Regions from separate parts of the Pseudomonas sp. GNP012 genome, predicted to be linked through region 2. Evidence: predicted binding sites of a transcription regulator. Region 2 holds the regulator's gene; each other region holds the start of a gene.

Region 1 (10,074 bases), 5.6 Mb from region 2:
GCACGGCTCCGAAGGTAAAGATGACGCGCATTCTACGCCGCAAGCAGACGTGCGTTCGAAACTATTCCTGCGGGTGATGGGCTCGCTGGCGATTGTCGGGATGATGATCGGCCTGATGATCGGTCGCCTGACCACGCCAGACCCGAGTCAGTTGCAGCAGGTTGAGGTGACGGGCGACGGGCTGGTGGTGTGGTTCAACAACGAACCCAAGGTCCATGGCGAAATCGTCGACGGCAGTGTCGCGCTGCTGTTTGGCGCCGAGGGCCAGGCGCAGAAAGGCCAACTCAAGCTTGGCGGCAAGGATGTGAACTGGCGGGTAAGTTTGAGTGATGGAGGGTTGCTGCTGACGCTGGTGGCGGCCCGACCCCTGCAGGGCGAGTGGGCCGGTAGCGAGGTCGATGACCGCTGGCGGCTGGAGATCCATCTCCGGGAGCAATAAAAGAGGGAATCCCCGGCCTGCCTGTACCAAGGTTCCCGAAACGGGAGGCTCGTCGCGAGTGCGGTGTGAGCCTGGTGTAAAGAAGGAACCCCTGACCTGCCTGTATCAAGGGCCCCAAAACGGCTGGGCTCGTCGCGGCTGCGGTGTGAGCCCGGTGTAAAGAGGGGAATCCCCGGCCTGCCTGTACCAAGGTCCCCGAAACCGGGTCGGTGATCTGAATCACTTGAAAGGGTTATTGCAGGGGGCGTGCCAGTTTTCACAAAGAGAAACAAAAAAGCCGGTTTGAAACGCTGAAAGCCCCGAGATTCGGGGCTTTCGTGTTTTTTCGAAAGGGATTCGATTGCGAAAGCAGATGGGGATTCGAAGCTGTTTTTGTGCGCGATTGCGGTTCACAGTGCATTCAGGCGGTGCACGCAGCTTTGAATGTGGGAGCGGGCTTGCTCGCGAAAGCGGTGTAACAGTCAACAATGATGTTGAATGTTATGGCCCCTTCGCGAGCAAGCCCGCTCCCACAGGATCGTGTGTTCAGTGAGTAATCAGTCATTACTCAGGCTTCGTCGCCCTCATCATCATCCCCACCATCCACCTTCATCCCCAACTCCTTGATCTTGCGCGTCAGGGTGTTACGCCCCCAACCCAGCAAAACGGCGGCATCGCGGCGGCGACCGGCGGTGTGTTTGAGGGCGGTCTCGATCATGATCCGCTCGAAGGCCGGCACAGCGCTGTCGAGCAGGCTCGATTGACCACGGGCCAGCGCCTGGTCTGCCCATTGGCGCAGGGCTTGCTCCCAGTTGGTGACCGGTGCCGAATCCTGCGGCAGGCTCAGCAACTCCGGCGGCAGGTCGCCGATGTGCACTTCGCGACCCGAAGCCATCACCGTGATCCAGCGACAGGTGTTCTCCAGTTGGCGCACGTTGCCCGGCCACGGCAGGTTCTTGAGGTATTCCTCGGTTTCGTTTTTCAGCAGCTTGGGCTCGACTGCCAGCTCCTGGGCTGCGCGGCTGAGGAAGTGCTTGGCCAGGGTCGGGATGTCTTCGCGACGATCCGACAGGCGCGGGATATGGATGCGGATCACGTTGAGGCGATGGAACAAGTCCTCACGGAATTTCCCGGCATGCACCAGGGTTTCCAGGTTCTGGTGAGTCGCGGCGATGATGCGCACATCGACCTTCACTGGTACATGACCGCCGACGCGGTAAAACTCGCCATCGGCCAGCACCCGCAGCAAGCGGGTCTGGGTGTCGGCGGGCATGTCACCGATTTCATCGAGGAACAGCGTGCCGCCGTCCGCCTGTTCAAAACGCCCGCGACGCAGGTTGGCCGCGCCCGTGAACGCGCCTTTCTCGTGGCCGAACAGTTCGGATTCCATCAGGTCTTTGGGGATCGCCGCCATGTTCAGCGCGATGAACGGCGAAGCGGCGCGCGGGCTGTGACGGTGCAGGGCGTGGGCCACCAACTCTTTACCGGTACCGGATTCGCCATTGATCAGCACGGTGATGTTGGAATGGCTCAAGCGGCCGATGGCGCGGAACACCTCCTGCATCGCCGGCGCCTCGCCGATGATTTCCGGGGTGCGGGTCAATGTCGGGACGACTTCCAGGCCTTGCTGCTCCTGGGCGTGCTGGTTGGCGCGCTTGACCAGGGAAACCGCTTCGTCGACATCGAACGGTTTGGGCAGGTATTCGAAGGCGCCGCCCTGATAGGACGCGACAGCGCTGTCCAGATCGGAATGAGCGGTCATGATGATGACCGGCAGCCGTGGATGCTGCTCACGAATCCGCGCCAGGAGGTCCAGGCCACTCGCGCCGGGCATGCGGATGTCGGAAATGATCACGTCCGGTTGCTGGCGTGCCAGGCGGCTCATCACGCCATCGGCGCTGTCGAAGCTTTGCGTGGTCATGCCTTCCTGTTGCAAGGCTTTTTCCAGGACCCAACGGATAGAACGGTCGTCATCGACGATCCACACGGTTTCACTACGGCTCATGTCGATGTGGCTCCTTGTTCCAGTGGCAGAAAGATCGAGAAAGTGGTGTGGCCGGGGTGGCTGTCACATTCGATCAGGCCCTGGTGCTGGCTGATGATGTTCTGGGTAATGGCCAGGCCGAGCCCGGTACCGTCCGGGCGACCGCTGACCATGGGAAAGAAGATGGTTTCCTGAAGCTCCGCAGGGATGCCGGGGCCGTTGTCGATGATCTCGATCTTGGTCACCAGGCGATGGCGCACATGGCCGATGGTGAACTGGCGCATGGTGCGGGTGCGCAGGCTGATTCGGCCCAGGCGCAGCTCGTTCTGGCTGCTGATGGCCTGCATTGCGTTGCGCACGATGTTCAGTACGGCCTGAATCATCTGTTCGCGGTCGATCAAAACGTCGGGAATGCTAGGGTCGTAGTCGCGCACCAGCGTGATGCAACCCTGGCTTTCGGCTTCCACCAGATGGCAGACGCGCTCCAGCACTTCGTGGACATTGCACAGGGCCAGTGACGGCAGCTTGTTGGAGCCGAGCATGCGATCGACCAGGTTACGCAGGCGGTCGGCTTCTTCGATGATGACGTTGGTGTAGTCGCGCAGGCTTTCTTCCGGCAGTTCCCGGGCCAGCAATTGCGCTGCGCCACGAATCCCGCCCAAGGGGTTCTTGATTTCATGGGCAAGCCCGCGCACCAGCATCTTGCTGGTCTCCTGTTTGGAAAGCTGTGCTTCTTCCTTGGTGATCCGCAGCAAGCGGTCGCGAGGGTGGACCTCAAGCAGCAGCATCGTGTCGCCATTGCTCAGAATCGGCGTTACCGCGTAGTCGACGGTCAGGGTCTGGCCGGTGAGGGCGGTCAGCATGGCTTCGCGCTTGGTGAACGGGTGGGCCTGTTCGACAGCCTGGCGCAAGGAGTTCAGCGCTTCGGTCGATTCGGTAAACAACTCGCTGATGAACTGTCCATGGCTGCGCTGGCCGCTGATGGCCAGCAGCATCTCCGCCGCCGGGTTCATGTACTCGAGGCGCAGTTCGGCATCGAGCAGAATGGTGGCGGTGGTGAGGTTGTCGAGTAGCAAACGGTGGAGTGCGTCGCTAATGGTCATCGGGACCTCTTTTGGGGCGGAACAAGCGCAAAAAACAAACGTTGGTAATTAGAAGTAGCAAAAAGTAAACCAAGGCTCCGAAAAGAAGCGCCAAAGGCCTGAAACGGGCGTTTGACGCTCGCTTGCGTGGCGCTCTGCCAGCTTTCGCGGGTAATTTCGAACCAAAATGGGTTGGAATCTGAGTGCGGTGCAAGCAGTTGCACCAATATAGTGCGCAAATCTGAATGAGGTTGGAAAAGTCGCAGTAATGGGGTTTTTCGTGCCGATATGAGCAGTGCAATGCAGCCGGCAATCAGCAGCCAGGCCTTCAGCGCGTGTGCACTCGTTGCAAGGTGAAGGTTGCGGTGGGGCTCTGCTGCACAACGTTTTCGCCATCGATCACTTGCACGGCGAGGCGATGCTCGCCGCGATCGATATTCACCAGTTGCAGGATCGGCACATTGACTGGCTGGCCGTAGGGCTGGCCGTCCAGCAGCAGGCGCATCCGGTGGGAGCCTTGCAGGCGCGGCTTGATCAGTACGTTTATCGTGAAGGTGCCATTGTTGGCGCGCAGAGCTTCGGTATTGGGCAGGCCGGTCAGCTCCAGCACCTCATAGGGCTTTTGGGGTTGCTCATTTCGGGTGGCTTCAGCAACAGGCGCGGCTTCGCCGGGAGTCTGGCGCTCAATGCTGTTGAGGGGCGGCAGGTGGACCGGTTGGACGCTGACGCCGTCAGGCGGTTGATTGCTGTACGCAGTGGCGCCGTTGGCGTCTGTGTATTTGTAGATCTGCGCCATGGCGGGCAGGGCGATCAGCAGCAGGATGAACAGAAAACCACGACCCATGGAATCTACCGGAAGCGAAAGCGTTGGGTTGCAGCATAGGTCAGGCCGGGCGGTTATCCCAAGCCGTTAACATCTGGGCATGATTTGCCGAGGCCGCCTGAACACAGAAAACCCCTTGTGGGAGCGGCGGTGCGACGATTCGACTTGCTCGCGAAAGCGGTCTGTCTGATAAGCAGATGTGGAGTGTACTGACGTCTTCGCGGGCAAGCCCGCTCCCACAGGGTTCTTCGCAGGCCGCTAAATCGTGGGCAATAAAAAGGCCTCCCGAAGGAGGCCTCTTTTTGTCACGCCGCGTGCCGCAGCGCTACCGGATCAGCAGCTGTAGTACAGCTCGTATTCCAGTGGGTGTACGAAGGTACGTACCTTGATTTCTTCTTCGCTTTTCAGGGCGATGTAAGCGTCGATGAAGTCGTCGCTGAAAACGCCGCCTTTGGTCAGGAATGCACGACCTTTGTCCAGCTCTTCCAGGGCTTCTTTCAGGCTGCCGCAAACTTGTGGAATCTCTTTCGCCTCTTCAGGCGGCAGGTCGTACAGGTTTTTGTCAGCAGCGTCGCCAGGGTGGATCTTGTTCTGGATGCCGTCCAGGCCAGCCATCAACAGTGCGGCGAAGCACAGGTACGGGTTGGCAGCCGGATCCGGGAAGCGGGCTTCGATACGGCGGGCTTTCGGGCTCGACACGTAAGGAATGCGGATCGAGGCGGAACGGTTGCGAGCCGAGTAGGCCAGCATCACTGGCGCTTCGAAGCCTGGAACCAGACGCTTGTAGGAGTTGGTCGCCGGGTTGGTGAAGCCGTTCAGGGCCTTACCGTGCTTGATGATGCCACCGATGAAGTACAGGGCGGTGTCCGACAGGCCGGCATAGCCTTCGCCTGCGAAGGTGTTCTTGCCATCTTTCCAGATGGACATGTGCACGTGCATGCCCGAGCCGTTGTCGCCGTACAGAGGCTTAGGCATGAAGGTCGCGGTGCGGCCGTAGGCATCGGCAACGTTGTGCACGACGTACTTCAGGGTTTGGGTTTCGTCGGCTTTCTTCACCAGGGTGTTGAACTTGACGCCGATTTCGTTCTGGCCGGCAGTTGCCACTTCGTGGTGGTGAACTTCGACGGTCAGGCCCATTTCCTCCAGTGCGTTGCACATGGAGGTACGGATTTCGTGGTCGTGGTCGAACGGTGGAACCGGGAAGTAGCCGCCTTTGACGCCTGGACGGTGGCCCTTGTTGCCGCCTTCGATGTCCTGGTCGGACATCCAGGAACCTTGTTCGGAGTAGATCTTGAACATGGAGCCGGAAATGTCGGACTTGAACTTCACCTGGTCAAAGATGAAGAACTCTGGCTCTGGACCTGCGAATACGGTGTCACCGATACCGGTGGCTTTCAGGTGCTCTTCGGCGCGCTTGGCGATCGCACGTGGGTCGCGGTCGTAGCCTTGCATGCTCGAAGGCTCGATGATGTCGCAGACCAGGATCAGGGTCGGTTCTTCGGTGAATGGATCCAGAACGGCGGTGGAGTCGTCCGGCATCAGGATCATGTCGGAGGCTTCGATGCCTTTCCAGCCAGCGATGGAGGAACCGTCGAACATTTTGCCGACTTCGAAGAAGTCGTCATCCAGCGCATCGCGAGCCGGCATGGTCACGTGGTGCTGAGTGCCTTTGGTGTCCGTGAAGCGCAGATCAATCCATTTGACGTCATGATCTTTGATGAGTTGAACCGACTTCGACATAGTGTCCTCCGGGTGGCTTCGGGCTAGTAGTGGATGCCCTTAAATGTGGGTGATGCCGGCGCGAATACTCTGCCAAGGCAACCTGCCTCACAAGGGAGCAAATTGCATGCCAGTGCCCCAGCATGGGTTTTTTGCCCCAAAAGCACGCTTATCAGCCATTAATGCGCTTTAAAGCCGAAAATACCGCCCCGTAATGTGGCGTCAAAATGAATAAATGACCCGTTTTGGTGCGTGCAAAACCTTCTGCACATTAACTGGTTAAACCTTGAGCAATTTCCGCTATAATCCGCGCCCCCCTTTTTCGGCAGGCCCTGTGCGCGCTGTTTCCATGAAATTAATCGTAAAAGTCTTCCCCGAGATCACCATCAAGAGCCGCCCGGTACGGATGCGTTTCATCCGCCAATTGGCCAAGAACATCCGTGCCGTGCTCCGCGATCTGGACCCGGCTGTGGTGGTGAACGGCGTGTGGGACAACCTCGAGCTGGAAACCCGCGTCAGCGATCCCAAGGCCCTGAAGGAGATGGGCGAGCGCCTGAGCTGCATGCCGGGCGTCGCGCACTTCCTGCAAATCGACGAGTACCCGCTGGGTGATTTCGACGACATCGTTGAAAAGTGCAAGCAGCACTACGGTGATGCACTGGCCGGCAAGATTTTTTCGGTGCGTTGCAAGCGTGCCGGCAAGCACCCGTTCAGCTCGATCGATATCGAGAAATATGTCGGCAGCCAGTTGCGCCGTCAGTGTGGTGCCGCCGGGATCGACCTGAAAAAGCCTGAAATCGAAGTCCGCATCGAAGTTCGCGACCAACGGTTGTTCGTGATCCACAGCCAGCACAACGGCATCGGCGGATATCCGCTGGGCGCCCTGGAGCAGACGCTGGTGCTGATGTCCGGCGGCTTCGATTCCACCGTGGCGGCCTACCAGATCATGCGCCGCGGCCTGATGGCGCATTTCTGCTTCTTCAACCTGGGCGGACGTGCCCACGAACTGGGCGTCATGGAAGTCGCGCATTTCATCTGGAAGAAGTACGGCAGCTCGCAACGCGTGCTATTTGTCAGTGTGCCGTTCGAGGAAGTGCTGGGCGAAATTCTCGGCAAAGTCGATAACAGTCATATGGGCGTAGTATTGAAGCGTATGATGTTGCGCGCTTCGTCCCAAATTGCCGATCGACTGCACATCGAAGCCCTCGTCACCGGTGAGGCGATCTCCCAGGTGTCGAGCCAGACGCTGCCGAACCTGTCTGTGATCGATTGCGTGACCGACAAACTGGTCTTGCGCCCGCTGATCGCCAGCCACAAGCAGGACATCATCGACACGGCCAACGAGATCGGCACCGCCGATTTCGCCCGGCACATGCCGGAGTACTGCGGCGTCATTTCGGTCAATCCGAAGACGGCCGCCAAGCGCTACCGTGTCGAGCACGAAGAGAAAGAATTCGATATGGCGGTGCTCGAGCGTGCGCTCGAAAACGCCAAGCTGGTGCCGATCGATCGCGTGATCGACGAATTGGGCCAGGACTTGCAGATTGAAGAAGTCAGCGAAGCGCTGGCCGGTCAGATCGTCATCGACATCCGTCACCCGGATGCCGCTGAAGATGACCCGCTGGAGCTTGCTGGCATCGAGGTACAAACGATGCCGTTTTATGCAGTGAACGCTCGTTTCAAGGAACTGGACCCTACTCGCCAGTACCTGCTGTATTGCGACAAAGGCGTGATGAGTCGCCTGCATGCCCACCATTTGCTCAGTGAGGGGCATGCCAATGTGCGCGTTTATCGACCGAGCTAAGTGCCCGGGGCTGTTTGCCTGTGGCCTGCGTCACCGGCCCCCCGACGCCACCGTCAAGCTGTAACGGCTTTCACGGACGCTACTGTTAATCGCTGCCAAGACTTGTCAGCACACCGAATCCTCTGATCGAGATACACAAGTGATCGAAAATCTACGCAACATCGCCATCATTGCCCACGTTGACCATGGTAAAACCACCCTGGTAGACAAACTCCTGCGTCAATCCGGCACCCTGGAGCGCAACGAGCTCAACGACGAGCGCGTGATGGACTCCAACGACCAGGAAAAAGAGCGCGGTATTACCATTCTGGCGAAAAACACCGCCATCAACTGGAACGGCTACCACATCAACATCGTGGACACCCCGGGCCACGCCGACTTCGGCGGCGAAGTTGAACGCGTAATGTCGATGGTCGACTCCGTTCTGCTGCTGGTTGATGCTCAAGACGGCCCTATGCCGCAAACCCGTTTCGTGACCAAGAAGGCTTTCGAAGCCGGCCTGCGTCCGATCGTGTGCATCAACAAGGTTGACCGTCCAGGCGCGCGTCCGGACTGGGTTCTGGACCAGATCTTCGACCTGTTCGACAACCTGGGTGCCACCGAAGAACAGCTGGACTTCAAAGTCGTCTACGCCTCGGCCCTGAACGGTATTGCCGGTCTGGACCACACCGAAATGGCTGAAGACATGACCCCGCTGTACCAGTCGATCGTCGACAACGTACCTGCGCCGAAAGTCGACCGTGACGGTCCGTTCCAGATGCAGATCTCCGCACTGGACTACAACAGCTTCCTGGGTGTTATCGGCGTTGGCCGTATCGCTCGCGGTCGCGTCAAGCCGAACACCCCGGTTGTGGCTATCGGCGCCGACGGCAAGAAGCGTAACGGTCGTATCCTGAAGCTGATGGGTCACCACGGTCTGCACCGTGTAGACGTTGAAGAAGCTGCTGCAGGCGACATCGTGTGCATCAGCGGTATGGACTCGCTGTTCATCTCCGACACCCTGTGCCACCCGGACACCGTTGAAGCGATGAAGCCGTTGACCGTTGACGAGCCAACCGTTTCCATGACCTTCCAGGTAAACGACTCGCCATTCTGCGGTAAAGAAGGCAAGTTCGTGACTTCCCGTAACATCAAGGAACGTCTGGACAAAGAGCTGCTGTACAACGTTGCACTGCGCGTTGAAGAAGGCGACTCGGCTGACAAGTTCAAGGTTTCCGGCCGTGGCGAACTGCACCTCTCGGTACTGATCGAAACCATGCGTCGCGAAGGCTTCGAAATGGCTGTAGGCCGTCCGGAAGTGATCATCCGTCTGGTTGACGGCGTGAAGCACGAACCGTTCGAAAACGTCACCATCGACCTGCCGGAAGAATCCCAGGGCAAGGTGATGGAAGAGATGGGCCTGCGTAAGGGCGACCTGACCAACATGGTGCCGGATGGCAAGGGCCGTGTGCGTCTGGAATACAACATCCCTGCTCGTGGTCTGATCGGTTTCCGTAACCAGTTCCTGACCCTGACCAACGGCGCTGGCATCCTGACCTCGATCTTCGACCGTTACGACGTGATGAAGTCCGGCGACATGTCCGGCCGTCAGAACGGCGTTCTGGTTTCGGTTGAAACCGGCAAGGCACTGACCTACTCCCTGGAAACCCTGCAGGCGCGTGGCAAGCTGTTCGTTGAACACGGTCAGGAAATCTACAACGGTCAGATCGTTGGTCTGAACAGCCGTGACAACGACCTGGGCGTCAACCCTACCAAGGGCAAGAAGCTCGACAACATGCGTGCTTCGGGCAAAGACGAAACCATCGCTCTGGTTCCACCTGTTCGCTTCACCCTGGAACAGGCTCTGGAATTCATCCAGGACGACGAGCTGTGTGAAGTGACTCCTAAGTCCATCCGTCTTCGCAAGAAGATCCTGGACGAAAGCGAGCGTACCCGCGCTGCCAAGAAAGCCAAGGCATAAGATTTAGCCCCGGCTGAACGAAAACGCCCCCGGTCGAAAGGCCGGGGGCGTTTTTGTTTGTCTGGGATTTGTGTGGTGTTTGTCAGGGCCCCTTCGCGGGCAAGCCCGCTCCCACAGGGTTCAAGGTGAGGCACACATTGTGTGAACACCGAAAATACCTGTGGGAGCGGGCTTGCTCGCGAAGGCGGCCAATCAGCCACCGAAAATTTCAGGAAATATCAGAACCGCTCGATACTGCGCGAATTCCGCTCGCGCTCCACTTCCTTCGGCTTGTACGCGCAATA
Region 2 (10,074 bases):
CAGGAGTAATGTAATGAGTGCGGACCTGCTGCAACGCGGCAAACAGATCAAACTGGCGGTGTTCGATGTCGACGGCGTGCTGACCGATGGACGCCTGTACTTCCTCGAAGACGGCAGCGAATTCAAGACGTTCAACACGCTCGACGGCCAAGGCATCAAGATGCTGATGGCCGCTGGAGTGCAAACTGCCATTATCAGTGGCCGCAAGACCCCGGTGGTCGAGCGGCGAGCCAAAAACCTCGGCATCCCGCACCTGTATCAGGGCCGCGAAGACAAACTGGTGGTACTCGACGAACTGCTGGCCCAACTGAATTTGAGCTACGAACAGGTGGCCTACCTCGGCGACGACCTGCCCGACCTGCCGGTGATTCGCCGCGTCGGCCTGGGCATGGCGGTGGCCAACGCCGCCAGTTTCGTGCGCGAACATGCTCACGGCATCACCCTCGCCCGTGGCGGCGAAGGTGCCGCTCGCGAGTTCTGCGAATTGATCCTGCGCGCCCAGGACCGCCTCGATGCGGCCAATGCGGCGTACCTGTGAGCCCGATATGCTGAGCAAAAAGTTTCGTAACACCCTGATGTTCAGTTGCATCGCGGCGATATTCGTCGCGGTTGGCTACTGGAACATCAGCCCGGAACGCTTCCTCGACAAGCCGGTAACGCCGGTCGATGAAAGCGCGATCGACTATTACGCCATCAACGCCCACAGCGTGCAGTACCTGCCGGACGGCAAGCTGCAATATGATCTGGTGTCCGACAAGGTCGAGCACCTGAAGGCGACCGAGGTGACACTGCTGACCAACCCCGACCTGAACGTGTTCCGCGGCACTGAGTTCCCGTGGCACGTCCAGAGCCTGCGCGGCGAGGTCAACCCTGACGGCACGCAGGTCGAGTTGATCGATGATGTGCGCATCACGCGCTTCGACGAGAAAAACCGCAAGACCCTGATCACCAGCACCCGCATGACCGTGTTCCCGCAGCAGCAATATGCGCAGACCGAGCAAGACGTTAGAATCGACGGCGCTGGCGGTGTATCGACTGGCAAGGGAATGAAAGCGTATTTGAAAGAAAGCAGGATACACCTGCTATCGAACGTAAGAGGACAGTATGAGGCTCGTTAAAACCCTCCCGATTTTGCTCAGTCTGGGCGCAGCACTGGGAAGCGTGAGCGCCTGGGCTCTGCCGGAAGACCAACAGCAGCCTATCCGCATTCAGGCCGACGATGCCCAACTGGACGACAAGCAAGGTATTGCTACCTATAAGGGTGACGTGATCATCACCCAAGGCTCGATGAAGGTGACAGGCAACACCGTTACCATCACCCGCACCCCGACTGGCGACATTGACGTAGTGACCTCGGTGGGCAACCTGGCGTACTTCGAGCAATTGCAGACGGCTGGCGATACCAAGCCTGTTCAGGGTTGGGGCGTGACGATCCAGTATCACGCCACGCAAAATCGCGTCGTGTTGATCGACAAGGCCAAGGTTGTCGACAAGGACAACAACGTCACCCAAGGCGAGAAAATCGTCTACGACACCGAGAAGAAGCTGGCCAGCGCCGGGCGCGCCACCGGCAGCAAGGTGACCGAGTCGCGTCCGCGCATCGACATGGTCATCCAGCCGAAGAAGAAAACCGACGAGAAAAAGGCCCAGTAATGGCAACTCTGAAAGCTCAGCATCTGGCCAAGAGCTACAAGAGCCGCCAGGTCGTGCGTGATGTCAGCCTGTCCATCGACAGCGGTCAGATCGTCGGCCTGCTTGGCCCGAACGGCGCCGGCAAGACCACCTGCTTCTACATGATCGTCGGCCTGGTGCAAGCCGACCAGGGCCGCGTCCTGATCGATGACCTGGACGTCAGCCACCAGCCGATGCACGGCCGTGCAAAAGCCGGTATCGGCTATTTGCCGCAAGAAGCATCGATCTTCCGCAAACTGTCGGTGGCCGACAACATCATGGCCATCCTCGAGACCCGCAAGGAGCTCGACAAGGCCGGTCGCCGCAAGGAGCTGGAAAGCCTGCTGCAGGAATTCCACATCAGCCACATCCGCGACAACCTCGGCATGAGCCTGTCCGGTGGTGAGCGCCGCCGCGTGGAAATCGCACGCGCCCTGGCCACCAACCCGAAGTTCATCCTCCTCGATGAACCGTTCGCCGGCGTGGACCCGATTTCGGTCGGCGACATCAAACAGATCATTTACCACCTCAAGGCCAAAGGCATTGGCGTGCTGATCACGGACCACAACGTTCGTGAAACCCTGGATATCTGTGAAACCGCCTATATCGTCAATGACGGCCAATTGATTGCCGAAGGTGACGCAGAGACCATCCTGGCCAACGACCTGGTGAAGGAAGTGTACCTGGGCCATGAGTTCCGCCTGTAAACGCTGAGCTGTGCCCAGGCAAGGCGCCCGGGCACCGGTCTCGCGATTCATCAGGCCTGATGCGAACCTGCGCGTTCAGCCCCCAACATGGGCAGCACCGCAACACAAATTTATAGTTTTTTATTGTTACAGCGCTCTAGGCAAATCCTTCAGTTTCAGGCATATAATTTGCTTATGTTTGGCGCCCCGGCGCCCTGTAGTGGATGGCGCATGTGCGCCGGCGAATAAGGTGTTAAGCCCCTGCCATGAAACCATCGCTAGTCTTGAGAATGGGCCAGCAGCTGACGATGACACCTCAGCTGCAACAGGCCATCCGCCTGCTCCAATTGTCGACCCTGGACCTGCAACAGGAAATCCAGGAGGCCCTGGAGTCCAATCCGATGCTCGAACGCCAGGAAGAAGGCGACGACTTCGACAATTCCGACCCCTTGGCCGACAACGCCGAACAAAAGCCCAACACCGATATCCAGGAACCCTCCTACCAGGAAAGCGCCCCGACGGTTGACAACCTCGATGAGGGTGACTGGAACGAGCGTATCCCCAATGAACTCCCCGTCGACACCGCATGGGAAGACGTTTACCAGACCAGCGCCAGCAGCCTGCCCAGCAATGACGATGACGAGTGGGACTTCACCACCCGCACCTCGGCCGGTGAAAGCCTGCAAAGCCACTTGCTGTGGCAACTGAACCTGGCTCCGATGTCCGACACCGATCGCCTGATCGCGGTGACCCTGATCGACTGCATCAACAATCAGGGCTACCTGGACGAAACCCTCGAGGAAATCCTCGAAGCCTTCGACCCGGAACTGGACATCGAACTGGACGAAATCGAAGCCGTCCTGCACCGCATCCAGCAATTCGAGCCGGCCGGCATCGGCGCACGCAATCTGGGCGAATGCCTGCTGCTGCAATTGCGCCAGTTGCCCGCCAAGACCCCTTGGCTGGCCGAAGCCAAGCGCCTTGTCACCGATTACATCGACCTGCTTGGCAGCCGCGACTACAGCCAGCTCATGCGTCGCATGAAGCTCAAGGAAGATGAGCTGCGCCAGGTCATAGAGCTGGTCCAGAGCCTCAACCCGCGCCCGGGCTCGCAAATCGAGTCCACCGAAGCCGAGTACGTCGTTCCTGACGTCATCGTACGCAAGGACAACGAGCGCTGGCTGGTAGAGCTGAATCAGGAGTCGGTGCCACGGCTGCGGGTCAACGCCCAGTACGCCGGTTTTGTGCGCCGCGCCGATACCAGCGCCGACAACACGTTCATGCGCAATCAGTTGCAGGAGGCCCGCTGGTTCATCAAGAGCCTGCAGAGCCGCAATGAAACCCTGATGAAGGTTGCCACCCAGATCGTGGAGCATCAGCGCGGTTTCCTCGAATATGGCGACGAAGCCATGAAGCCGCTGGTCCTGCATGACATCGCCGAAGCGGTCGGCATGCATGAGTCGACGATTTCACGGGTAACGACCCAGAAGTTCATGCACACCCCCCGGGGTATTTATGAACTGAAATACTTTTTTTCCAGTCACGTAAGCACCTCCGAAGGCGGCGAATGCTCGTCCACGGCGATCCGGGCGATCATCAAAAAACTGGTTGCCGCGGAAAATCAGAAAAAGCCGTTGAGTGACAGCAAGATCGCTGGTTTACTGGAGGCACAAGGCATTCAGGTGGCTCGCCGCACCGTCGCCAAGTACCGCGAATCCCTCGGGATCGCGCCTTCGAGCGAACGCAAGCGGTTGATGTAGAGCCACGCCACAGCGTTCCAGTGGTAGATCATCTGATCTACCGCTTTATGCACTGGCAACGAAGGAGAAGCTGTATGCAAGTCAACATCAGTGGACACCAACTGGAAGTGACCGAACCTCTTCGCACCTACATCGGCGAAAAACTCGAACGATTGGAGCGACATTTCGACAAGATCACTAACGTGCAGGTCACGATGACCGTCGAGAAGCTGAAGCAGAAAATCGAAGCCACGCTGCATATTCCCGGGAATGAAGTGGTCGCCAATGCGGAACATACCGATATGTACGCTGCGATCGATGCACTCACCGACAAGCTGGATAAACAACTCAAAAAGCATAAGGAAAAGACCCAGAGCCTCCTTCAGGGCGCAACCGGTCGTTAACACTCCCTACCCATGATCCGACTTGAAAGTATCCTGACCCCCGGCCGTTCCCTGGTGAACGTGCCGGGCGGCAGTAAAAAGAAAGCCCTCGAACAAATTGCCAATCTGATCGCCCGCGAAGTGCCGGCTCTGGAGATGCAAGATGTCTTCGAGGCGCTGATTGCCCGTGAAAAACTCGGCTCCACCGGTTTTGGCAACGGCATCGCTATTCCACACTGCCGTCTCAAGGGGTGTGTATCGCCCATCAGTGCATTGATGCACCTGGACGCCCCAATCGATTTCGACGCCATCGACGGCGCGCCGGTTGACCTGCTGTTCGTTCTGCTGGTCCCGCAAGCCGCTACCGATGCGCACCTTGAGCTGCTGCGACAGATCGCCAGCATGCTTGACCGCAAGGACGTTCGCGAAAAACTGCGTAATGCCGCAAGCAACGAAGCCCTGTATCAGGTTGTCCTGGACGAGCAAAACGGTCAGTAATCATGCGCTTGATCATCGTCAGTGGCCGTTCCGGCTCGGGTAAAAGCACCGCCCTCAATGTTCTTGAGGACAACGGCTACTACTGCATCGACAATCTGCCTGCCGGCCTGCTGCCGGAACTGGCCGAACGAGCGTTGATTCATACCGAACTGATGCAGCCGCTGGTGGCCGTTTCCATTGACGCCCGCAACCTGCCCAGCCACCTGTCACGCTTCCCTGACCTGCTCGAAGAAGTCCGCAGCCGCCACATCCAGTGCGATGTCCTGTACCTGGATGCCGACGAAGAAACCCTGCTCAAGCGCTTCTCGGAAACCCGCCGACGTCATCCCCTGAGCAACGCCAACCGCTCGCTGGCCGAAGCCATCAACGTCGAGAGCGTCCTGCTCGGGCCGATTGCCGACCTCGCCGATCTCAAGATCAACACCACCAGCCTGAATCTCTATCAACTGCGCGACACCATCAAGCTGCGCCTGTTGAACCAGCCAGAACCCGGGACTGCGTTCCTGGTGGAATCCTTCGGATTCAAGCGCGGCATGCCGGTGGACGCCGACCTGGTGTTCGATGTGCGTTGTCTGCCCAACCCCTACTGGAAACCGGAATTGCGCGAGCAGTCCGGACTCGATCAACCGGTTGCCGAATACCTGGCGGCACAGCCGGATGTCGAAGAGATGTTCCAGGACATTTCCACATACCTGCTAAAGTGGCTGCCTCGTTTTGCCGCCAGCAACCGCGCCTACGTCACCATTGCCATTGGCTGCACTGGCGGACATCACCGCTCCGTCTACCTGACCGAGCGTCTGGGGCAGGCGCTGCAAAAAACCCTGAAGAACGTCCAGGTTCGCCACCGCGACCTCAGCTAAAGGATTCACATCGCGATGCCTGCTCTGGAAATCGAAATCATCAATAAACTGGGCCTGCACGCCCGCGCTTCTGCAAAATTCGTTGGGGTCGCGGGTCAGTTCCCGTGCCAGATCCGGGCCGGTCGCACACCAGAGTCCATGGTCGATGGCAAAAGCATCATGGCGATGATGATGCTGGCTGCTGGCAAAGGCACCACGATCCACTTGAGCACAGAAGGTGAGCGGGAACAGGAAGCCCTGGATGCGCTGGTCGCGTTGATCAACAACTTCTTCGACGAAGGCGAATAAAGATCTTTTGACTTAAAAAAAGCGCGCCACCCGATGGGTGGCGCGCTTTTTGTGTAACGGGGAGGCTTAGCTGCCTGCCACCGTCATCCGCTCGATCAGCACCGAGCCCGTACGAATGTTGCTACGCAACTCAAGATCATTCCCCACGGCGACGATCTGTTTGAACATGTCGCGCATGTTGCCGGCGATGGTCACTTCCTGGACCGCGAACTGGATTTCGCCGTTCTCGACCCAGTAACCCGCCGCGCCTCGGGAATAGTCACCGGTCACCATGTTCAGGCCCTGCCCCATCAGTTCAGTCACCAACAGCCCGCGCCCCATGCGCCGCAGCAAGGCCGCCTGGTCTTCATCGCCGTGGGTGACGAACAGGTTGTGCACGCCGCCGGCATTGGCGGTGCTCGGCATGCCGAGCTTGCGGCCTGAGTAGGTGCCGAGGATGTACGACACCAACTCGCCTTTTTCGACAAACGGTTTGGCGTAGGTTGCCAGACCATCACCATCGAACGCCGCGCTGCCCATCGCACGCATCAAGTGTGGGCGCTCGTCGATGGTCAGCCACTCCGGAAACAGCTTCTGCCCCAGCGTGCCTTCAAGGAATGACGACTTGCGATACAGGCTGCCTCCGGAAATCGCCGACAGGAAACTGCCGAACAGGCCACCAGCCAATTCTGCGGAAAACAGCACCGGAACCTCACAGGTCGGCACCGGACGCGCGCCCAGGCGGCTCGCCGCCCGTTGCGCGGCACGCTGGCCGATGCTCACCGGATCGGCCAGCAAGTTGCCCTGACGGTTCACGTCGTACCAGTAATCACGCTGCATCTGGCCGTCCGCTTCGGCGATCATCACGCAGCTGAGGCTGTGGCGAGTCGACGCATAACCACCGATAAACCCGTGACTGTTGCCATAAACGCGGCAGCCCTGATGGGTGCTGAGGGTGGTACCGTCGGCGTTCTTGATCCGGCTGTCGGCGGCGAACGCTGCGGCTTCACAGGCCAGGGCCTGCTCGATGGCTTGCTCCGGCGTGATGTCCCATTGGTGAAACAGGTCGAAATCCGGAAGATCCCGCGCCATCAACGCGGCATCGGCCAGGCCCGAGGCTTCGTCTTCCGAGGTGTGCTTGGCGATAGCCAGAGCAGCGGCCACCGTTTCGCGAATCGCTTCCGGACCGCTGGCCGACGTGCTGGCCGAGCCCTTGCGCTGGCCTACGTACAGGGTGATGCCAAAACCCTGATCGCGGTTGAATTCGACCGTTTCGACTTCACGCTGGCGCACCGACGTCGAAAGGCCCTGCTCCAGGGAGACGGCCACTTCACAGGCGCTGGCCCCCTGGCGCCTGGCTTCAGCGATGATCTGCTCGACCTGTTCCTGCAGTGCCGGCAATGCTTGTGGGCCGACGCTTTCAACTGCACTCATGCTGTTCTCCACTCAAATTCTGCTTTCGGTAACGGTCATCGAGCGACCGGGCCGGACAAGCGGCCCCCGACTGGTTATCATGGCGGCGTTTCTTTGCGGACTGCCACCATGGTTGATTCTTACGACGACTCCCTCGATACGGGAGAAAAAAGCAAATCCCAGGTCAAACGCGAGCTGCATGCTCTGGTTGACCTCGGCGAGCGCCTTACAACGCTCAAGCCTGACTTGCTCAACAAACTGCCATTGACCGACGGATTGCGCCGGGCCCTGGCCGATGCGCCCAAGCACACCGCGAACATCGCGCGTAAACGGCACCTTCAGTTCATCGGCAAACTGATGCGCGATCAGGACACTGACGCGATTCTGGTTCTGCTCGATCAACTCGATGCCTCCACCCGTCAATACAACGAACGCTTCCATAACCTGGAACGCTGGCGCGATCGTCTGATTGCCGGTGACGACGCCGTGCTGGAAAAATTCGTCGTCGAATATCCCGACGCGGATCGCCAGCAACTGCGCTCCCTGATCCGTCAGGCCCAGCATGAGGTTGCGCAAAACAAGCCTCCTGCTTCCAGCCGTAAAATCTTCAAGTACATCCGTGAGCTGGACGAGACTCAACGCGGACTGCGTTAAGTCATCGAGCCCCCTGTAGGAGCTGCCGCAGGCTGCGATCTTTTGACTTTGTTTTTTCAAGATCAAAAGATCGCAGCCTGCGGCAGCTCCTACAGGGGGTGTCCCCATCCTTATGCGCCCGTGCCACCCACGGTGATCGCATCAATCTTCAGCGTTGGCTGGCCGACACCCACCGGCACCGACTGCCCATCCTTGCCACATGTGCCCACGCCGCTGTCCAGCGACAGATCATTACCGACCATCGACACCTTGCTCATGGCTTCCGGCCCGTTGCCGATCAGGGTCGCGCCCTTGACCGGAGCGGTAATCTTGCCGTCCTCGATCAGGTACGCCTCGCTGGTGGAGAACACGAACTTGCCGCTGGTGATGTCCACCTGACCGCCGCCGAGGTTGGCGCAATAGATGCCGCGTTTCACCGAGGCGATGATTTCTTGCGGATCGCTTTCACCGGCGAGCATGTAGGTGTTGGTCATGCGCGGCATCGGCAGGTGCGCGTAAGACTCGCGACGACCGTTGCCGGTGCGGGCCACACCCATCAAGCGGGCGTTGAGCTTGTCCTGCATGTAGCCCTTGAGTACGCCGTTTTCGATCAGCGTGGTGCACTCTGTCGGCGTACCCTCGTCATCGACGCTCAACGAACCGCGACGTCCGGCCAGGGTGCCGTCATCGACGATGGTACATAGCTTGGAGGCAACCATCTCGCCCATGCGCCCGCTATAAGCCGAACTGCCCTTGCGGTTGAAGTCGCCTTCCAGACCATGACCGACGGCTTCGTGCAGCAGCACGCCCGACCAGCCGGAGCCGAGTACCACCGGCAAGGTACCGGCAGGAGCCGGAATGGCTTCAAGGTTGACCAGCGCCTGGCGCAACGCTTCACGGGCATAGCCCATGGCGCGGTCTTCAGCGAGGAAATAACGGTAATCGGTGCGGCCGCCGCCGCCATGACCGCCGCGCTCGCGGCGACCGTTCTGCTCGACGATCACGCTGACGTTGAAACGCACCAGCGGACGTACATCCGCCGCCAGGCCACCGTCGGTGGACGCCACCAGAATTCGCTCCCAGACACCGGCCATGCTCACGGTGACCTGCTGGATACGTGGGTCAAGTGCCCGGGTCGCGGCGTCGACGCGCTTGAGCAAATCGACCTTTTCGGCACGGGTCAGCACTTCCAGGGGGTTGTCCGGCGCATACAGCTGCGCGACATCCTGGCTGGTGAATGCCTGCACCGTACCGTTTTGCCCGGCCCGGGAAATCGAACGGGCGGCACGCGCCGCCGCGCCCAGGGCTTCAAGGGTGATGGCGTTGCTGTAGGCAAAACCGGTTTTCTCACCCGATTGCGCACGCACGCCGACACCCTGGTCAAGGTTGAAGCTGCCTTCCTTGACGATGCCGTCTTCCAGCGCCCAAGACTCGGAGATCTGCCCCTGGAAATACAGGTCGGCGGCATCGATGCCCGGCCCGGCCAGATCGCCGAGCACGCCTTGCAGGCTCTCGATAGTGACGCCACCGGGCGCCAGCAGGTGTTCACTGACTGAGGACAACAACTCGCTCATATGCTTTACGCCTTAAATTCGTGTTTCTGATGCAGGTCGCTGGGCGCCCTGCGAGAAAAAGCGCCGGTGACTGGACACCGGCATCCGCGCCCGGATGGACGCCTGTTCGATGCTGTCGCGTTCGGCCAGCAGCACGGCCTCGCCTTGATCCTGTTGTGCCAGCACACGCCCCCACGGGTCGACGATGGCGGCATGCCCGAAGGTTTCCCGCGGCCCCGGATGCGTGCCGCCCTGGGCAGCCGCGAGCACATAACATTGGGTCTCGATGGCCCGCGCACGAATCAGCACATCCCAATGCGCCGCGCCGGTCACCGCCGTGAAGGCCGAGGGAGCGGTAATCAGTTCCGCGC
Region 3 (10,074 bases), 5.1 Mb from region 2:
GAACAGCGTGAGGAAAACCGCAAGCTGGTCCACGCGATGATCAACCTGGCGCACAACCTCAACCTTGAGGTGGTCGCCGAAGGTGTGGAGACGCCGGAGCAACTGGATCTGCTGCGTGGGTTCGAATGCGATCAGGTGCAGGGGTATTTGATCAGCAGGCCATTGCCGCTGGCCGAGTTGGTGGAATATCTGATGTTTGGCTCCAGCCAGCAGCCGGCGCTGGAAGTCGTAAGCTGATCACGAGTAATTGTTTGCCACGGAACCCTGTAGGAGCGAGCTTGCTCGCGATGGTCGTCAACGATAACGCTGGTTGGCAGGTGCCCCGCGGCGTTCTCGTGTTTATCGCGAGCGGGCTCGCTCCTACAAGGGATCTCAGTCAGGCTGAGCGACTTCGAAGCGCTGCTCTGACGTCGTTTCGCGCTTGATCATCCGCTTCATCTTCCACTCAAACCCTAGCGTCAGACTCACCGCCGCACACGCCAGCCCCAGCGCCAGGCCCCACCAGACACCCGTCGGCCCCCAGTCCAGGTGGAACGCCATCCACCACGCCGCCGGAGCACCGATCAGCCAATAGCAACCCAGGCCCACCAGGAACGTGGTCTTGGCATCCTTGAGCCCGCGAATGCAGCCCATGGCGATGGTTTGGGTGCCGTCGAACAGCTCGAACCATGCCGCCACCGCCAGCAGGCTCACGGCAAGGTTGATGACATCGCGGAACGCCGGGTCGTTGTGGTCGAGAAACAAACCGACCAACTGATTCGGCAACAGCCAGAAGACCATGGCGAAACACAGCATCGCCGCCGCTCCGAACGCAATGCCGACCCGCCCGGCCAGCCGCGCATCAAGCAGTTGCCCGGCGCCGTAATGCTGACCGATGCGCATGGTGATCGCATAGGAAATCCCCGCCGGCACCATGAACGCCACCGAGACGATTTGCAGGGCGATCTGGTGTGCACCCAGTTGCGTGCTGCCCATGGTGCCCATGCACAGCGCGGCGAAGGCAAACAGCCCGACTTCCACCGCGTAGGTGCCGCCAATCGGCAGGCCCAGACGCCACAGTTCCTTCAGGTACTGGCGGTTCAGCCGCGACAGGCCCTGACGCAGCGGATAGGCCTCATAAGCCGGATGCCGGCGAATGTGCCACGCCAGCGCCAGGGCCATCAGGTTGGCGACAATCGCCGTGACCAGCCCGATGCCCATCAGCCCCAGCTTCGGCAGGCCGAACATGCCGGTAATCAGCGCATAGTTGAGCAGGAAGTTGGCCACGGTCCCGCCCAGGCTGATGACCATCACCGGTGTCGCGCGGCCAATGGCGCTGGTGAACCCGCGCAGAGCCATGAAGCTCAGGTAGCCGGGCAGTGCGAACGGCAGGAAGATCAAAAACTGCCCGGCCATCTGCACATTGCTTTCGGTCTGGCCGAACAGCAGCAGCACCGGTTTGAGGTTCCACAGCAGCAAACCGGCGACCAGCGCCATCAGCCATGCCAGCCACAACCCGGCCTGGGTCAGCCGGGTCGCCCCGAGAATGTCGCCGGCTCCCTGACGGATCGCGACCAGAGTGCCGACGGCAGCAATCACGCCGATGCAGAAAATCGACACGAACGAATAGGTCGCCGCGCCGAGTCCGCCACCGGCCAGCGCCTCGGGACTCAGGCGCGCCATCATCAGGGTGTCGGTGAGGACCATCAGCATGTGCGCCAACTGCGAGGCAATCAGCGGCCCCGCCAGCCGCAGGATGGCCCAGAGTTCAGTACGTGCTGGATGCTGCATGGTCATCACGCTCGATTCTGGAAGTGAACAGGAAAGCGTCGATTCTCGGCGCTCTGCGGCGTTTGCACAAAGGGATAAAAAGGATAGGTAGCATGATTCAAACTCATGCTGGATAGTTTCTGCTAGGGTATCCAAAACTGCTGTAGGAGCTTTCCTGATGTCGCGTCGTCTTCCTCCCTTATATGCCCTGCGCGCATTTGAAGCGGCGGCGCGACACACGTCGTTTACCCGGGCCGCGGAAGAACTGTCGATTACCCAAAGTGCAGTCAGTCGGCATATTCGTACGCTCGAAGAGCATTTTGCCTGCCGCTTGTTTCACCGCAGTGGCCGCAACCTGCAACTGACCGAGTCGGCCCGCTTGCTGTTGCCGGGTATTCGCGAGGGTTTCACTGCCCTGGAGCGCGCCTGCAACACCTTGCGCGCCGAAGACGACATCCTGCGCATGAAAGCCCCGTCGACCCTGACCATGCGCTGGTTGCTGGCGCGCCTCAGTCGCTTCCGTCATCTGCAACCGGGCAACGAAGTGCAGCTGACCAGTGCGTGGATGGACGTCGATTCCGTGGATTTCAACGACGAGCCGTTCGACTGTGCGGTGCTGTTAAGCAACGGACATTTCCCTCCGGACTGGGAGGCGAGTTACCTGTTCCCCGAGGAGTTGATCCCGGTCGGCGCGCCCAACCTGCGGGGCGATCAGCCCTGGGATGTCGAACGCCTGAGCAACACCGAGTTGCTGCACCCGACGCCGGACCGCCGCGACTGGCGCAACTGGCTTGAGCGCATGGGCCTGGCCGAGCAGGTGTCGCTCAAGGGTGGGCAGGTGTTTGACACCCTGGAACTGGGCATGATCGCCGCCGCCCGAGGCTATGGCGTGTCCATGGGCGATCTGCTGATGGTCGCGGAGGACGTGGCTCAGGGACGCTTGAGTCTGCCGTGGCCGACAGCGGTTGCCAGCGGCTTGTGTTACTACCTCGTGTGGCCGAAAACCCGTCCCGGCGGCGAACGCATGCGCCGGCTCAGCGATTTTCTGCAAAACGAAGTCCGATCCATGGAATTGCCCGATGTCGTGCATCTGAGTTGAAAGGATGTCTGCGGTTTCTACCCGGGCAAGCCCGCCCCCCACAGGGTTGGCGTCGATATGCCATCGCATGAACGACGCAGAACCTGTGGGAGCGGGCTTGCCCGCGAAGGGCGCGCCTCGGTTTCAGCACTCACTGAGTCGCCGGCCGATACTGCAACGCCTCCGCCAGATGCTCACGGCTGATCGCATCAACCTGTTCCAGATCCGCCAGCGTCCGTGCCACCTTGAGCAAGCGGTGCGCCGAGCGCAGTGACAGGGTCAGTCGTTCACAGGCGGATTCCAGCCAGTGCTCGTCGGCTGTGGATAACTCGCAGTGCCGGCGCAGGCCCGGCAGATCGAGAAAGGCATTGGCACAACCCTGGCGCTTCTGCTGGCGCTCACGAGCCTCGGCGACAAGCACCGCAGCACTGGCGCTGTTCTCGCCAGGCTTCACTTTGGGATTCAACGCCGTGGCTTCCCGGGCGACAGTCAGGTGCAGGTCGATGCGATCGAGCAGCGGCCCCGACAGCTTGTTGCGATAACGCTGCACCATGTCCGGCGTGCAGGAGCAGCGCCCGCTTGGCTCGCCAAGATATCCACAGGGGCACGGATTCATCGCCGCCACCAATTGAAAACGCGCCGGAAAGCGCACGCGATCTTTCGCCCGCGAGATGACGATATGTCCTGATTCCATCGGCTCCCTCAGGACTTCCAATACCCTGCGTTCAAACTCGGGAAGCTCATCAAGAAACAAGACGCCGTGGTGGGCGAGGGTGATTTCACCCGGCTGCGGTTTCGAGCCGCCACCCACTAACGCGGGGCCAGAGGCGGAGTGATGGGGCTGGCGAAAGGGGCGCTGTGGCCAGTGACGCAAGGGCACACAACTGGTGACCGATTGAATCGCCGCCACTTCCAGCGCCTCGCTTTCGGTCAGCGGCGGCAGCAGCCCTGGCAAGCGACTCGCCAGCAAGGTTTTTCCGGTCCCCGGGGGGCCACTGAGCAGCAGGTTATGAGCGCCTGCAGCCGCAATCAGCAGCGCACGCTTGGCCGCCAGCTGCCCTTGCACTTCATTCAGGTCGGGATAAGGTTTGCTGGCGCAGAGCAGTCCATCGGAAGCATAAGGCTCGATCGGTGTATGCCCGTTGAAATGCGCGACGGCCTCCAGCAAATGGTCAACGGCAATCACTTTCAGTCCCGACGCCAGGCACGCTTCCTCAGCGTTCGCCCGAGGCACCATCAGCCAGCGCCCGGCCTTGCGCGCCGCCAACGCCGCTGGCAACACCCCTCGAACTGCCCGTACCGCACCTGACAGGGCCAACTCCCCCAAACACTCCACGTCATCCAGTGTCAGCGTCGGCACTTGCACACTGGCCGAGAGAATCCCCAGGGCAATCGCCAGATCGAACCGCCCGCCATCCTTGGGCAAATCCGCCGGCGCCAGATTCAGCGTGATCCGCCGCGCCGGAAATTGCAGCCCCGAATTGATGATCGCACTGCGCACCCGGTCCTTGCTTTCCTTCACCGCCGCCTCGGGCAGGCCGACCATGGTCAGGGATGGCAGGCCGTTGGCCAGATGAACTTCTACGGTGACGGCAGGCGCCTCCACGCCGACCTGGGCGCGGCTGTGGACGATGGAGAGGGACATGGTCGTTCCTTGAGTTGAAGAGCACCGCTTCCTGCGGGTTTTTGAAGGGTAGACGGGGGAGAGGGAATTGGTGGGGTGGATACGTGGGCAAAATTTCACGGGATATTGCGGTTACGAACCAGAGCATTGGCGAGGTACAAAAAACCGCCATTTAGACGGTTTCTTTCACGAAAGAGGTTCAGCTTCGTCCACCGGCCAACCAACCACCTGGCTCAAGTTCTTTACCGCGCGCGATGGCGACTTCAATAAAGCGTCGTTGATTGGCCGATAAATTTCCAGCCAAACGACGTGCTTCGGCGTGAAACTCAACAACTTGTAACAGCTTCGCCTTTCGCTTTTTTGGGCTCATACACACCTCCTGCGATTGGATGTTATTGGTCGCTCAAGTAGATGACAAGGCGGTTGTTATGGTCAAAGTCGAACCCGAGATCTCGATAATAAAAAACAACGTTCGGATCAGGGTCCTGGATTTCGATCTCTCTGCACCCAAGCATACGCGCATAGAAATCAGCGGCCAGTATCGCGATCGGGGCGATCAAGCCACGAAGCGGATGGGATCTGTCTGGATCACTCTGCAGAAGAACTACCTTCAGACAGAGAGCGCTCCTTCGCGGTTTTGCATAGCACAAGCCACACAGATTCTGCCCATACCAAATTGCCAAATCCAAACCTTTGGCATCTTTGCGCTTCCAGTCGGGGATGTGATCCCATGGGTATATTGTTGCTCCTTCCCATAAATGACATTTCTCTAACGCTGCTGCGGTAATCGGCTCAAACCTGACAGCTGTTACGTCCATTTTTAATGCACGAGGCGCGATGTTTTTAATAAATGCTTGGTAGGTAAGCTTCCGTGCGTTCGATTTAAAAGTCTGGTTACGAAGGTCCGTGCCTTTCCCTTTTCTTCTCATTGCTAACGTCTATGGAATATCAAGGCGAAAAGCGTAGGCGGAACGGGTCCGGGGAATAAATCAGGCTGGAGAGCTGCTTTTTGTAGGACCCTGCCGAGACAGATGAAGGACATCGGTGAAAGAGCGTGGATGGTCTTGCCGGATGAAGGCTGCTGCTTATGATCTCGCTGAATGCAGTCGTAGGAGGTGTGAATGAACAGGAATGGGATGTGCCCGATTCATCCTGGCGAAATTCTCTGCGAGGAGTTTTTGAAGCCGCTGGGCGTTACAAACGATGCTCTGGCTCGCTCGTTGAACGAGCCAGAGGCGGAAATAAGCGATGTTGTGAATCTGCGGAGCGATGTCAGTGTTGGTCTGGCGCATAAGCTATCCATACACCTGAACACCACACCCGATTTCTGGCTGAATCTGCAATCGACCTATGAGTTGCGCTCAGCCCAGATCGAGCGTGGTTGAACGTTAAATATTCAAAGCGACTGCAGGACACATGAAGCCCGCTTCCACCACGGTTTTACCGGGCGTCTGGACAGCTCGCGCTCTGTCATCATCTGCGGCACATCCTGCAACCGAATCCACGGCTGGTTATTCCAGTGCAGCAAGCTCAACGACATTTCCGGCCAGTTGAGCAGGCTCAGTTGTGGGCGTTCGGTTGTGGTGGGGTGTTGGGTGTCTCGCAGGGCGGGGACGACTTCGTGGGTGAGCCATTCACGTAATGCTCGGTATTCGGGGCAGTAGTGGTAGACGAGCATGGCGTAGACACCGGATTCGCTGATCAGCAGGGTGTTTTCGATGTGACCGTAGATGAGGGTTTGGGTGGTTTGGTATTGATCGGGATCGAGTTTTCGGAGTTGGCGGTCGTTGAGGTGGATGCGTAGTAATCGGCCGAGGTCGCGGGCGCAGAACCAGGGTTGGTTTTGCAGGAGTAGGGCGTGGAGGTGGAGTTTGTGGCGGGTGAAGATGTGGGGGATTAGGTAGTTATCGTCCATAGAGCAGTATCCAAGTTCGCTTGATAGATAACTGCCATTTATCGTCGCCAAACAATAAGGGTGGCAGCTGCATGCGGGTTGGCGAACCGGCCAAGCGAATACCGGCAGACCCTAAGGTCTCCCACACACAGCCGCCATAATTCAAATCGGGAGAGAACACCCGATATTGGATGATTGCAGTGCATTGCTTGGTTCCAGGTCGCCAAACCCAGTGCTGAATGTTCAGCCGGGATGAGCTTAGGAACCGGGGCTTAGCGACGCAATCGGACGGCGGTGTGATGTTTGTAGGACGTTGCCGGGATTTTTGCGGGGCTTGGGATCAAAAGATCGCAGCCTTCGGCAGCTCCTACAGGGGGCTGTGTTTCAAAGCGGGATTGATGGGTTACTCGGTTGGCGGATTGAGCTTCGCTTCCATCTCCGCGACCTTCGTTTCAAGAGCCTCCAGCCGCGCCCGCGTGCGCGCCAGTACAACCATCTGGCTATCGAACTCTTCCCGACTCACCAGATCCAGCTTGCTGAAGCCGCTCTGCAGCAACATTTTGAACTGGCTTTCGATTTCGGCTTTCGGCAGCGGCGTGTCACCGCTGAAGAGGCGGGAGGCGGTGCCGGTCAGGGCGTCGAGGAAGTCTTTTGGCGCGAGCATGGGCAATGTCCTGGAAACAATGACGGGCAGTGTATCACGCAGTGTCTATAGTCATTTGCGCGGGCAAAGGGTGCACGGTTTTCGCGCATCGGGATGGACGGCGTCGCACCGTTGTTGTGCGTAACGTGCCGGGTGTTGTCGCGAAGTATCCGCCATCCACCGGTAAAGGCTTGAAAACAGTCAGTTTTGTGGAGATGGCAAGCTTTCTGCTTAGATGCTGGTGACCCATGCACTGATGCAGTCGCTGTGACGAATGCAGTGCGCCAGGCGAATCACGGGGAGTGCTTCGCAAGGAGCGGTTAGCTGGCGTCGGACGGGCAGGTAAGGCCGACGATGCGTTACAAAGCCAGGCACTGCGCTTAGACTTGAGACGGGTTTGTTTTCCTGGGGCAAGTCCACCAATTCGGGAGAGAGTTTTCATGAAGCTAGTCACTGCCATCATCAAGCCGTTCAAACTGGACGACGTACGCGAGTCGCTGTCCGAGATCGGCGTGCAGGGCATTACCGTCACTGAAGTCAAAGGCTTTGGTCGGCAGAAGGGTCACACCGAGCTGTATCGCGGCGCGGAATACGTGGTCGATTTCCTGCCCAAGGTGAAGATTGACGTCGCCATCGACGACAAGGATCTGGACCGGGTAATCGAGGCCATCACCAAGGCTGCCAACACCGGCAAGATCGGTGACGGCAAGATCTTCGTGGTCAATCTGGAACAGGCGATTCGCATCCGTACCGGCGAAACCGATACCGACGCTATCTAAGCCGCCACAAACCCAACGCCCCAGGAGAAAACAATATGACTCTGCGTAAATTCGCAGGGCTAGGAGCCCTGTTGTCCATCGTAATGCCCAGCCTTGCTTTGGCGGCAGACGAAGTGGCGGCCCCGGTCCTCAACTCTGGCGACACTGCCTGGATGTTGACCTCTACAGCCTTGGTGCTGTTCATGACCATTCCCGGCCTCGCGCTGTTCTACGGCGGCATGGTGCGGTCGAAAAACATTCTTTCCGTGATGATGCAGTGCTTCGCCATTACCGGTCTGATCAGCGTCCTGTGGGTCATTTATGGCTACAGCATCGCGTTCGACACCACCGGCATGGAGCAGGGCGTCGTCAACTTCAACTCGTTCTTCGGTGGCATGGGCAAGGCATTCCTTGCCGGTGTCACGCCATCCAGTCTGACCGGTCCTGCGGCGCTGTTCCCTGAAGCGGTGTTCATCACCTTCCAGATGACCTTCGCCATCATCACGCCGGCGCTGATCGTCGGTGCCTTCGCCGAGCGGATGAAGTTCTCCGCGATGCTGGTCTTCATGGGCATCTGGTTCACCCTGGTTTACGCGCCGATTGCGCACATGGTCTGGTCCGGTAACGGCGGCCTGATGTGGGACTGGGGCGTTCTGGACTTTGCCGGCGGCACCGTGGTGCACATCAACGCCGGTGTGGCCGGTCTGGTTGCCTGCCTGGTGCTGGGCAAGCGCAAAGGCTTCCCGACCACGCCGATGGCACCGCACAACCTCGGTTATACCCTGATGGGCGCGGCCATGCTGTGGGTCGGCTGGTTCGGTTTCAACGCCGGTTCCGCCGCTGCGGCCAACGGTACCGCCGGTATGGCGATGCTGGTGACGCAAATCGCTACTGCCGCTGCTGCGCTGGGCTGGATGTTTGCCGAGTGGGTCACCCATGGCAAACCTAGCGCACTGGGTATCGCTTCGGGCGTGGTTGCTGGCCTGGTGGCAATTACCCCGGCTGCCGGTACTGTTGGCCCGATGGGCGCGCTGGTCATCGGTCTGGCGGCTGGCGTTGTGTGCTTCTTCTGCGCCACCACCCTGAAGCGCAAGCTCGGCTATGACGATTCCCTGGACGCCTTCGGTGTACACGGTATTGGCGGTATCCTCGGCGCAATCCTGACCGGTGTGTTCGCAGCTCCCTCCCTGGGTGGCTTCGGCACCGTGACCGACATCGCCGCACAAGTGTGGATTCAGTGCAAAGGCGTAGGTTTCACGGTGATCTACACCGCGATCGCCACGTACATCATCCTCAAGGTGCTGGATGCGGTCATGGGTCTGCGCATCAATGAAGAAGAAGAGGCGGTCGGCATCGATCTGGCGCTTCACAACGAACGCGGCTACAACTTGTAAGCACGCGCATAAAAAACTTGCCCGGCTTGCCGGGCATTTTTTTGTCTGAAATTTGTCTTTGCAGGGTGAGCTGAAAGGTTTTTTCCTACAGGTTTTAAGATGTTTACGTCGGGTGTTTTTGTGCGGTCGAAGGCTTACATGATTGAAGGAATATTAGGGCCTTTGTTTTTTCCCAGAGCGCGCTAGAATGCGCCCCGAACGTGCGGAGAACTGTATGTGGCAACAGACTCTGATTACCTTGCGGGCGAGGCCCCGGGGCTTTCACCTGGTAACGGACGAGTTACTCGCCGGCCTGCCTGAACTCAAGGCGTGTCGGGTCGGTCTGTTGCATTTGTGGCTGCAGCATACCTCGGCGTCGTTGACCATCAACGAGAACGCCGATCCGGCGGTACGTCGCGACTTCGAGCGGTTTTTCAATCGTCTGATCCCACAAGGAGCAGACGGCTATGAGCATAACGACGAAGGCCAGGACGACCTCCCGGCGCACTTCAAGGCCAGCGTGCTTGGCTGTCAGCTCTGTTTGCCGATTTCGGCAGGCCGGCTGGCGTTGGGAACCTGGCAAGGCGTTTACCTGGGCGAGCACCGCGATCATGGCGGTGCCCGTAAAGTCCTCGCCACCGTGCACGGTGAAGAGGCATAACCGCTGGTCAGCAGCGGCTGTTGATTTTTTTCCGGCAGCCTTCGACAGGGGGCAAAGCTGGGCTATAACTAATCTGCTTTTCGCAAGTCATGAGGTAGAACATGAGCGACGATGATCTGGAAAACGACGACCTCGAAGTAGGCGACGAAGACGAGGCTGAAGAAGGCCTGGAAGCGGCAGCGGAAGACGTTGCTGACGACGACGGCGGTGATGCGCCGGTTCCGGCCGCCAAAGGCAAGGCCAAGGCAGCGGTATCGGTCGATGAGCTGCCGAGTGTCGAAGCCAAGAACAAGG

The links. The regulator sigma-54, encoded in region 2, starts transcription at its own class of promoters, with help from an activator protein. The targets are predictions, from matches to a motif close to ANTGGCATNNANNTTGCTNT.
Positions count from the first base shown of each region.
Region 1: glnA (glutamate--ammonia ligase) is a predicted target of sigma-54. The motif match lies at 6,142-6,161, and genes of this name have one in related genera.
Region 3: glnK (P-II family nitrogen regulator) is a predicted target of sigma-54. The motif match lies at 7,203-7,222, and genes of this name have one in related genera.

Region 1 is NZ_JBTGUU010000001.1:5,794,630-5,804,703, forward strand. Features, by position in the region: gene ACXX83_RS26255 (hypothetical protein) at 1-439, shown strand, start outside; gene ntrC (nitrogen regulation protein NR(I)) at 987-2,423, opposite strand; gene glnL (nitrogen regulation protein NR(II)) at 2,420-3,505, opposite strand; gene ACXX83_RS26270 (DUF4124 domain-containing protein) at 3,813-4,328, opposite strand; gene glnA (glutamate--ammonia ligase) at 4,641-6,047, opposite strand; gene thiI (tRNA uracil 4-sulfurtransferase ThiI) at 6,376-7,830, shown strand; gene typA (translational GTPase TypA) at 7,970-9,790, shown strand; gene ACXX83_RS26290 (YkgJ family cysteine cluster protein) at 10,009-10,074, opposite strand, start outside.
Region 2 is NZ_JBTGUU010000001.1:209,626-219,699, reverse strand. Features, by position in the region: gene ACXX83_RS00900 (KpsF/GutQ family sugar-phosphate isomerase) at 1-14, shown strand, start outside; gene ACXX83_RS00895 (KdsC family phosphatase) at 14-538, shown strand; gene lptC (LPS export ABC transporter periplasmic protein LptC) at 546-1,118, shown strand; gene lptA (lipopolysaccharide transport periplasmic protein LptA) at 1,105-1,653, shown strand; gene lptB (LPS export ABC transporter ATP-binding protein) at 1,653-2,378, shown strand; gene ACXX83_RS00875 (RNA polymerase factor sigma-54) at 2,624-4,117, shown strand; gene hpf (ribosome hibernation-promoting factor, HPF/YfiA family) at 4,192-4,500, shown strand; gene ptsN (PTS IIA-like nitrogen regulatory protein PtsN) at 4,513-4,977, shown strand; gene rapZ (RNase adapter RapZ) at 4,980-5,837, shown strand; gene ACXX83_RS00855 (HPr family phosphocarrier protein) at 5,853-6,125, shown strand; gene pmbA (metalloprotease PmbA) at 6,192-7,538, opposite strand; gene yjgA (ribosome biogenesis factor YjgA) at 7,647-8,171, shown strand; gene tldD (metalloprotease TldD) at 8,282-9,724, opposite strand; gene ACXX83_RS00835 (carbon-nitrogen hydrolase family protein) at 9,737-10,074, opposite strand, start outside.
Region 3 is NZ_JBTGUU010000001.1:5,275,365-5,285,438, reverse strand. Features, by position in the region: gene ACXX83_RS24010 (putative bifunctional diguanylate cyclase/phosphodiesterase) at 1-237, shown strand, start outside; gene ACXX83_RS24005 (NorM family multidrug efflux MATE transporter) at 373-1,770, opposite strand; gene ACXX83_RS24000 (LysR substrate-binding domain-containing protein) at 1,928-2,848, shown strand; gene ACXX83_RS23995 (YifB family Mg chelatase-like AAA ATPase) at 2,979-4,472, opposite strand; gene ACXX83_RS23990 (hypothetical protein) at 4,651-4,821, opposite strand; gene ACXX83_RS23985 (N-acetyltransferase) at 4,844-5,380, opposite strand; gene ACXX83_RS23980 (HigA family addiction module antitoxin) at 5,573-5,836, shown strand; gene ACXX83_RS23975 (BRO-N domain-containing protein) at 5,848-6,366, opposite strand; gene ACXX83_RS23970 (accessory factor UbiK family protein) at 6,749-7,009, opposite strand; gene glnK (P-II family nitrogen regulator) at 7,429-7,767, shown strand; gene ACXX83_RS23960 (ammonium transporter) at 7,803-9,140, shown strand; gene ACXX83_RS23955 (secondary thiamine-phosphate synthase enzyme YjbQ) at 9,355-9,780, shown strand; gene sutA (dormancy-specific transcriptional regulator SutA) at 9,882-10,074, shown strand, end outside.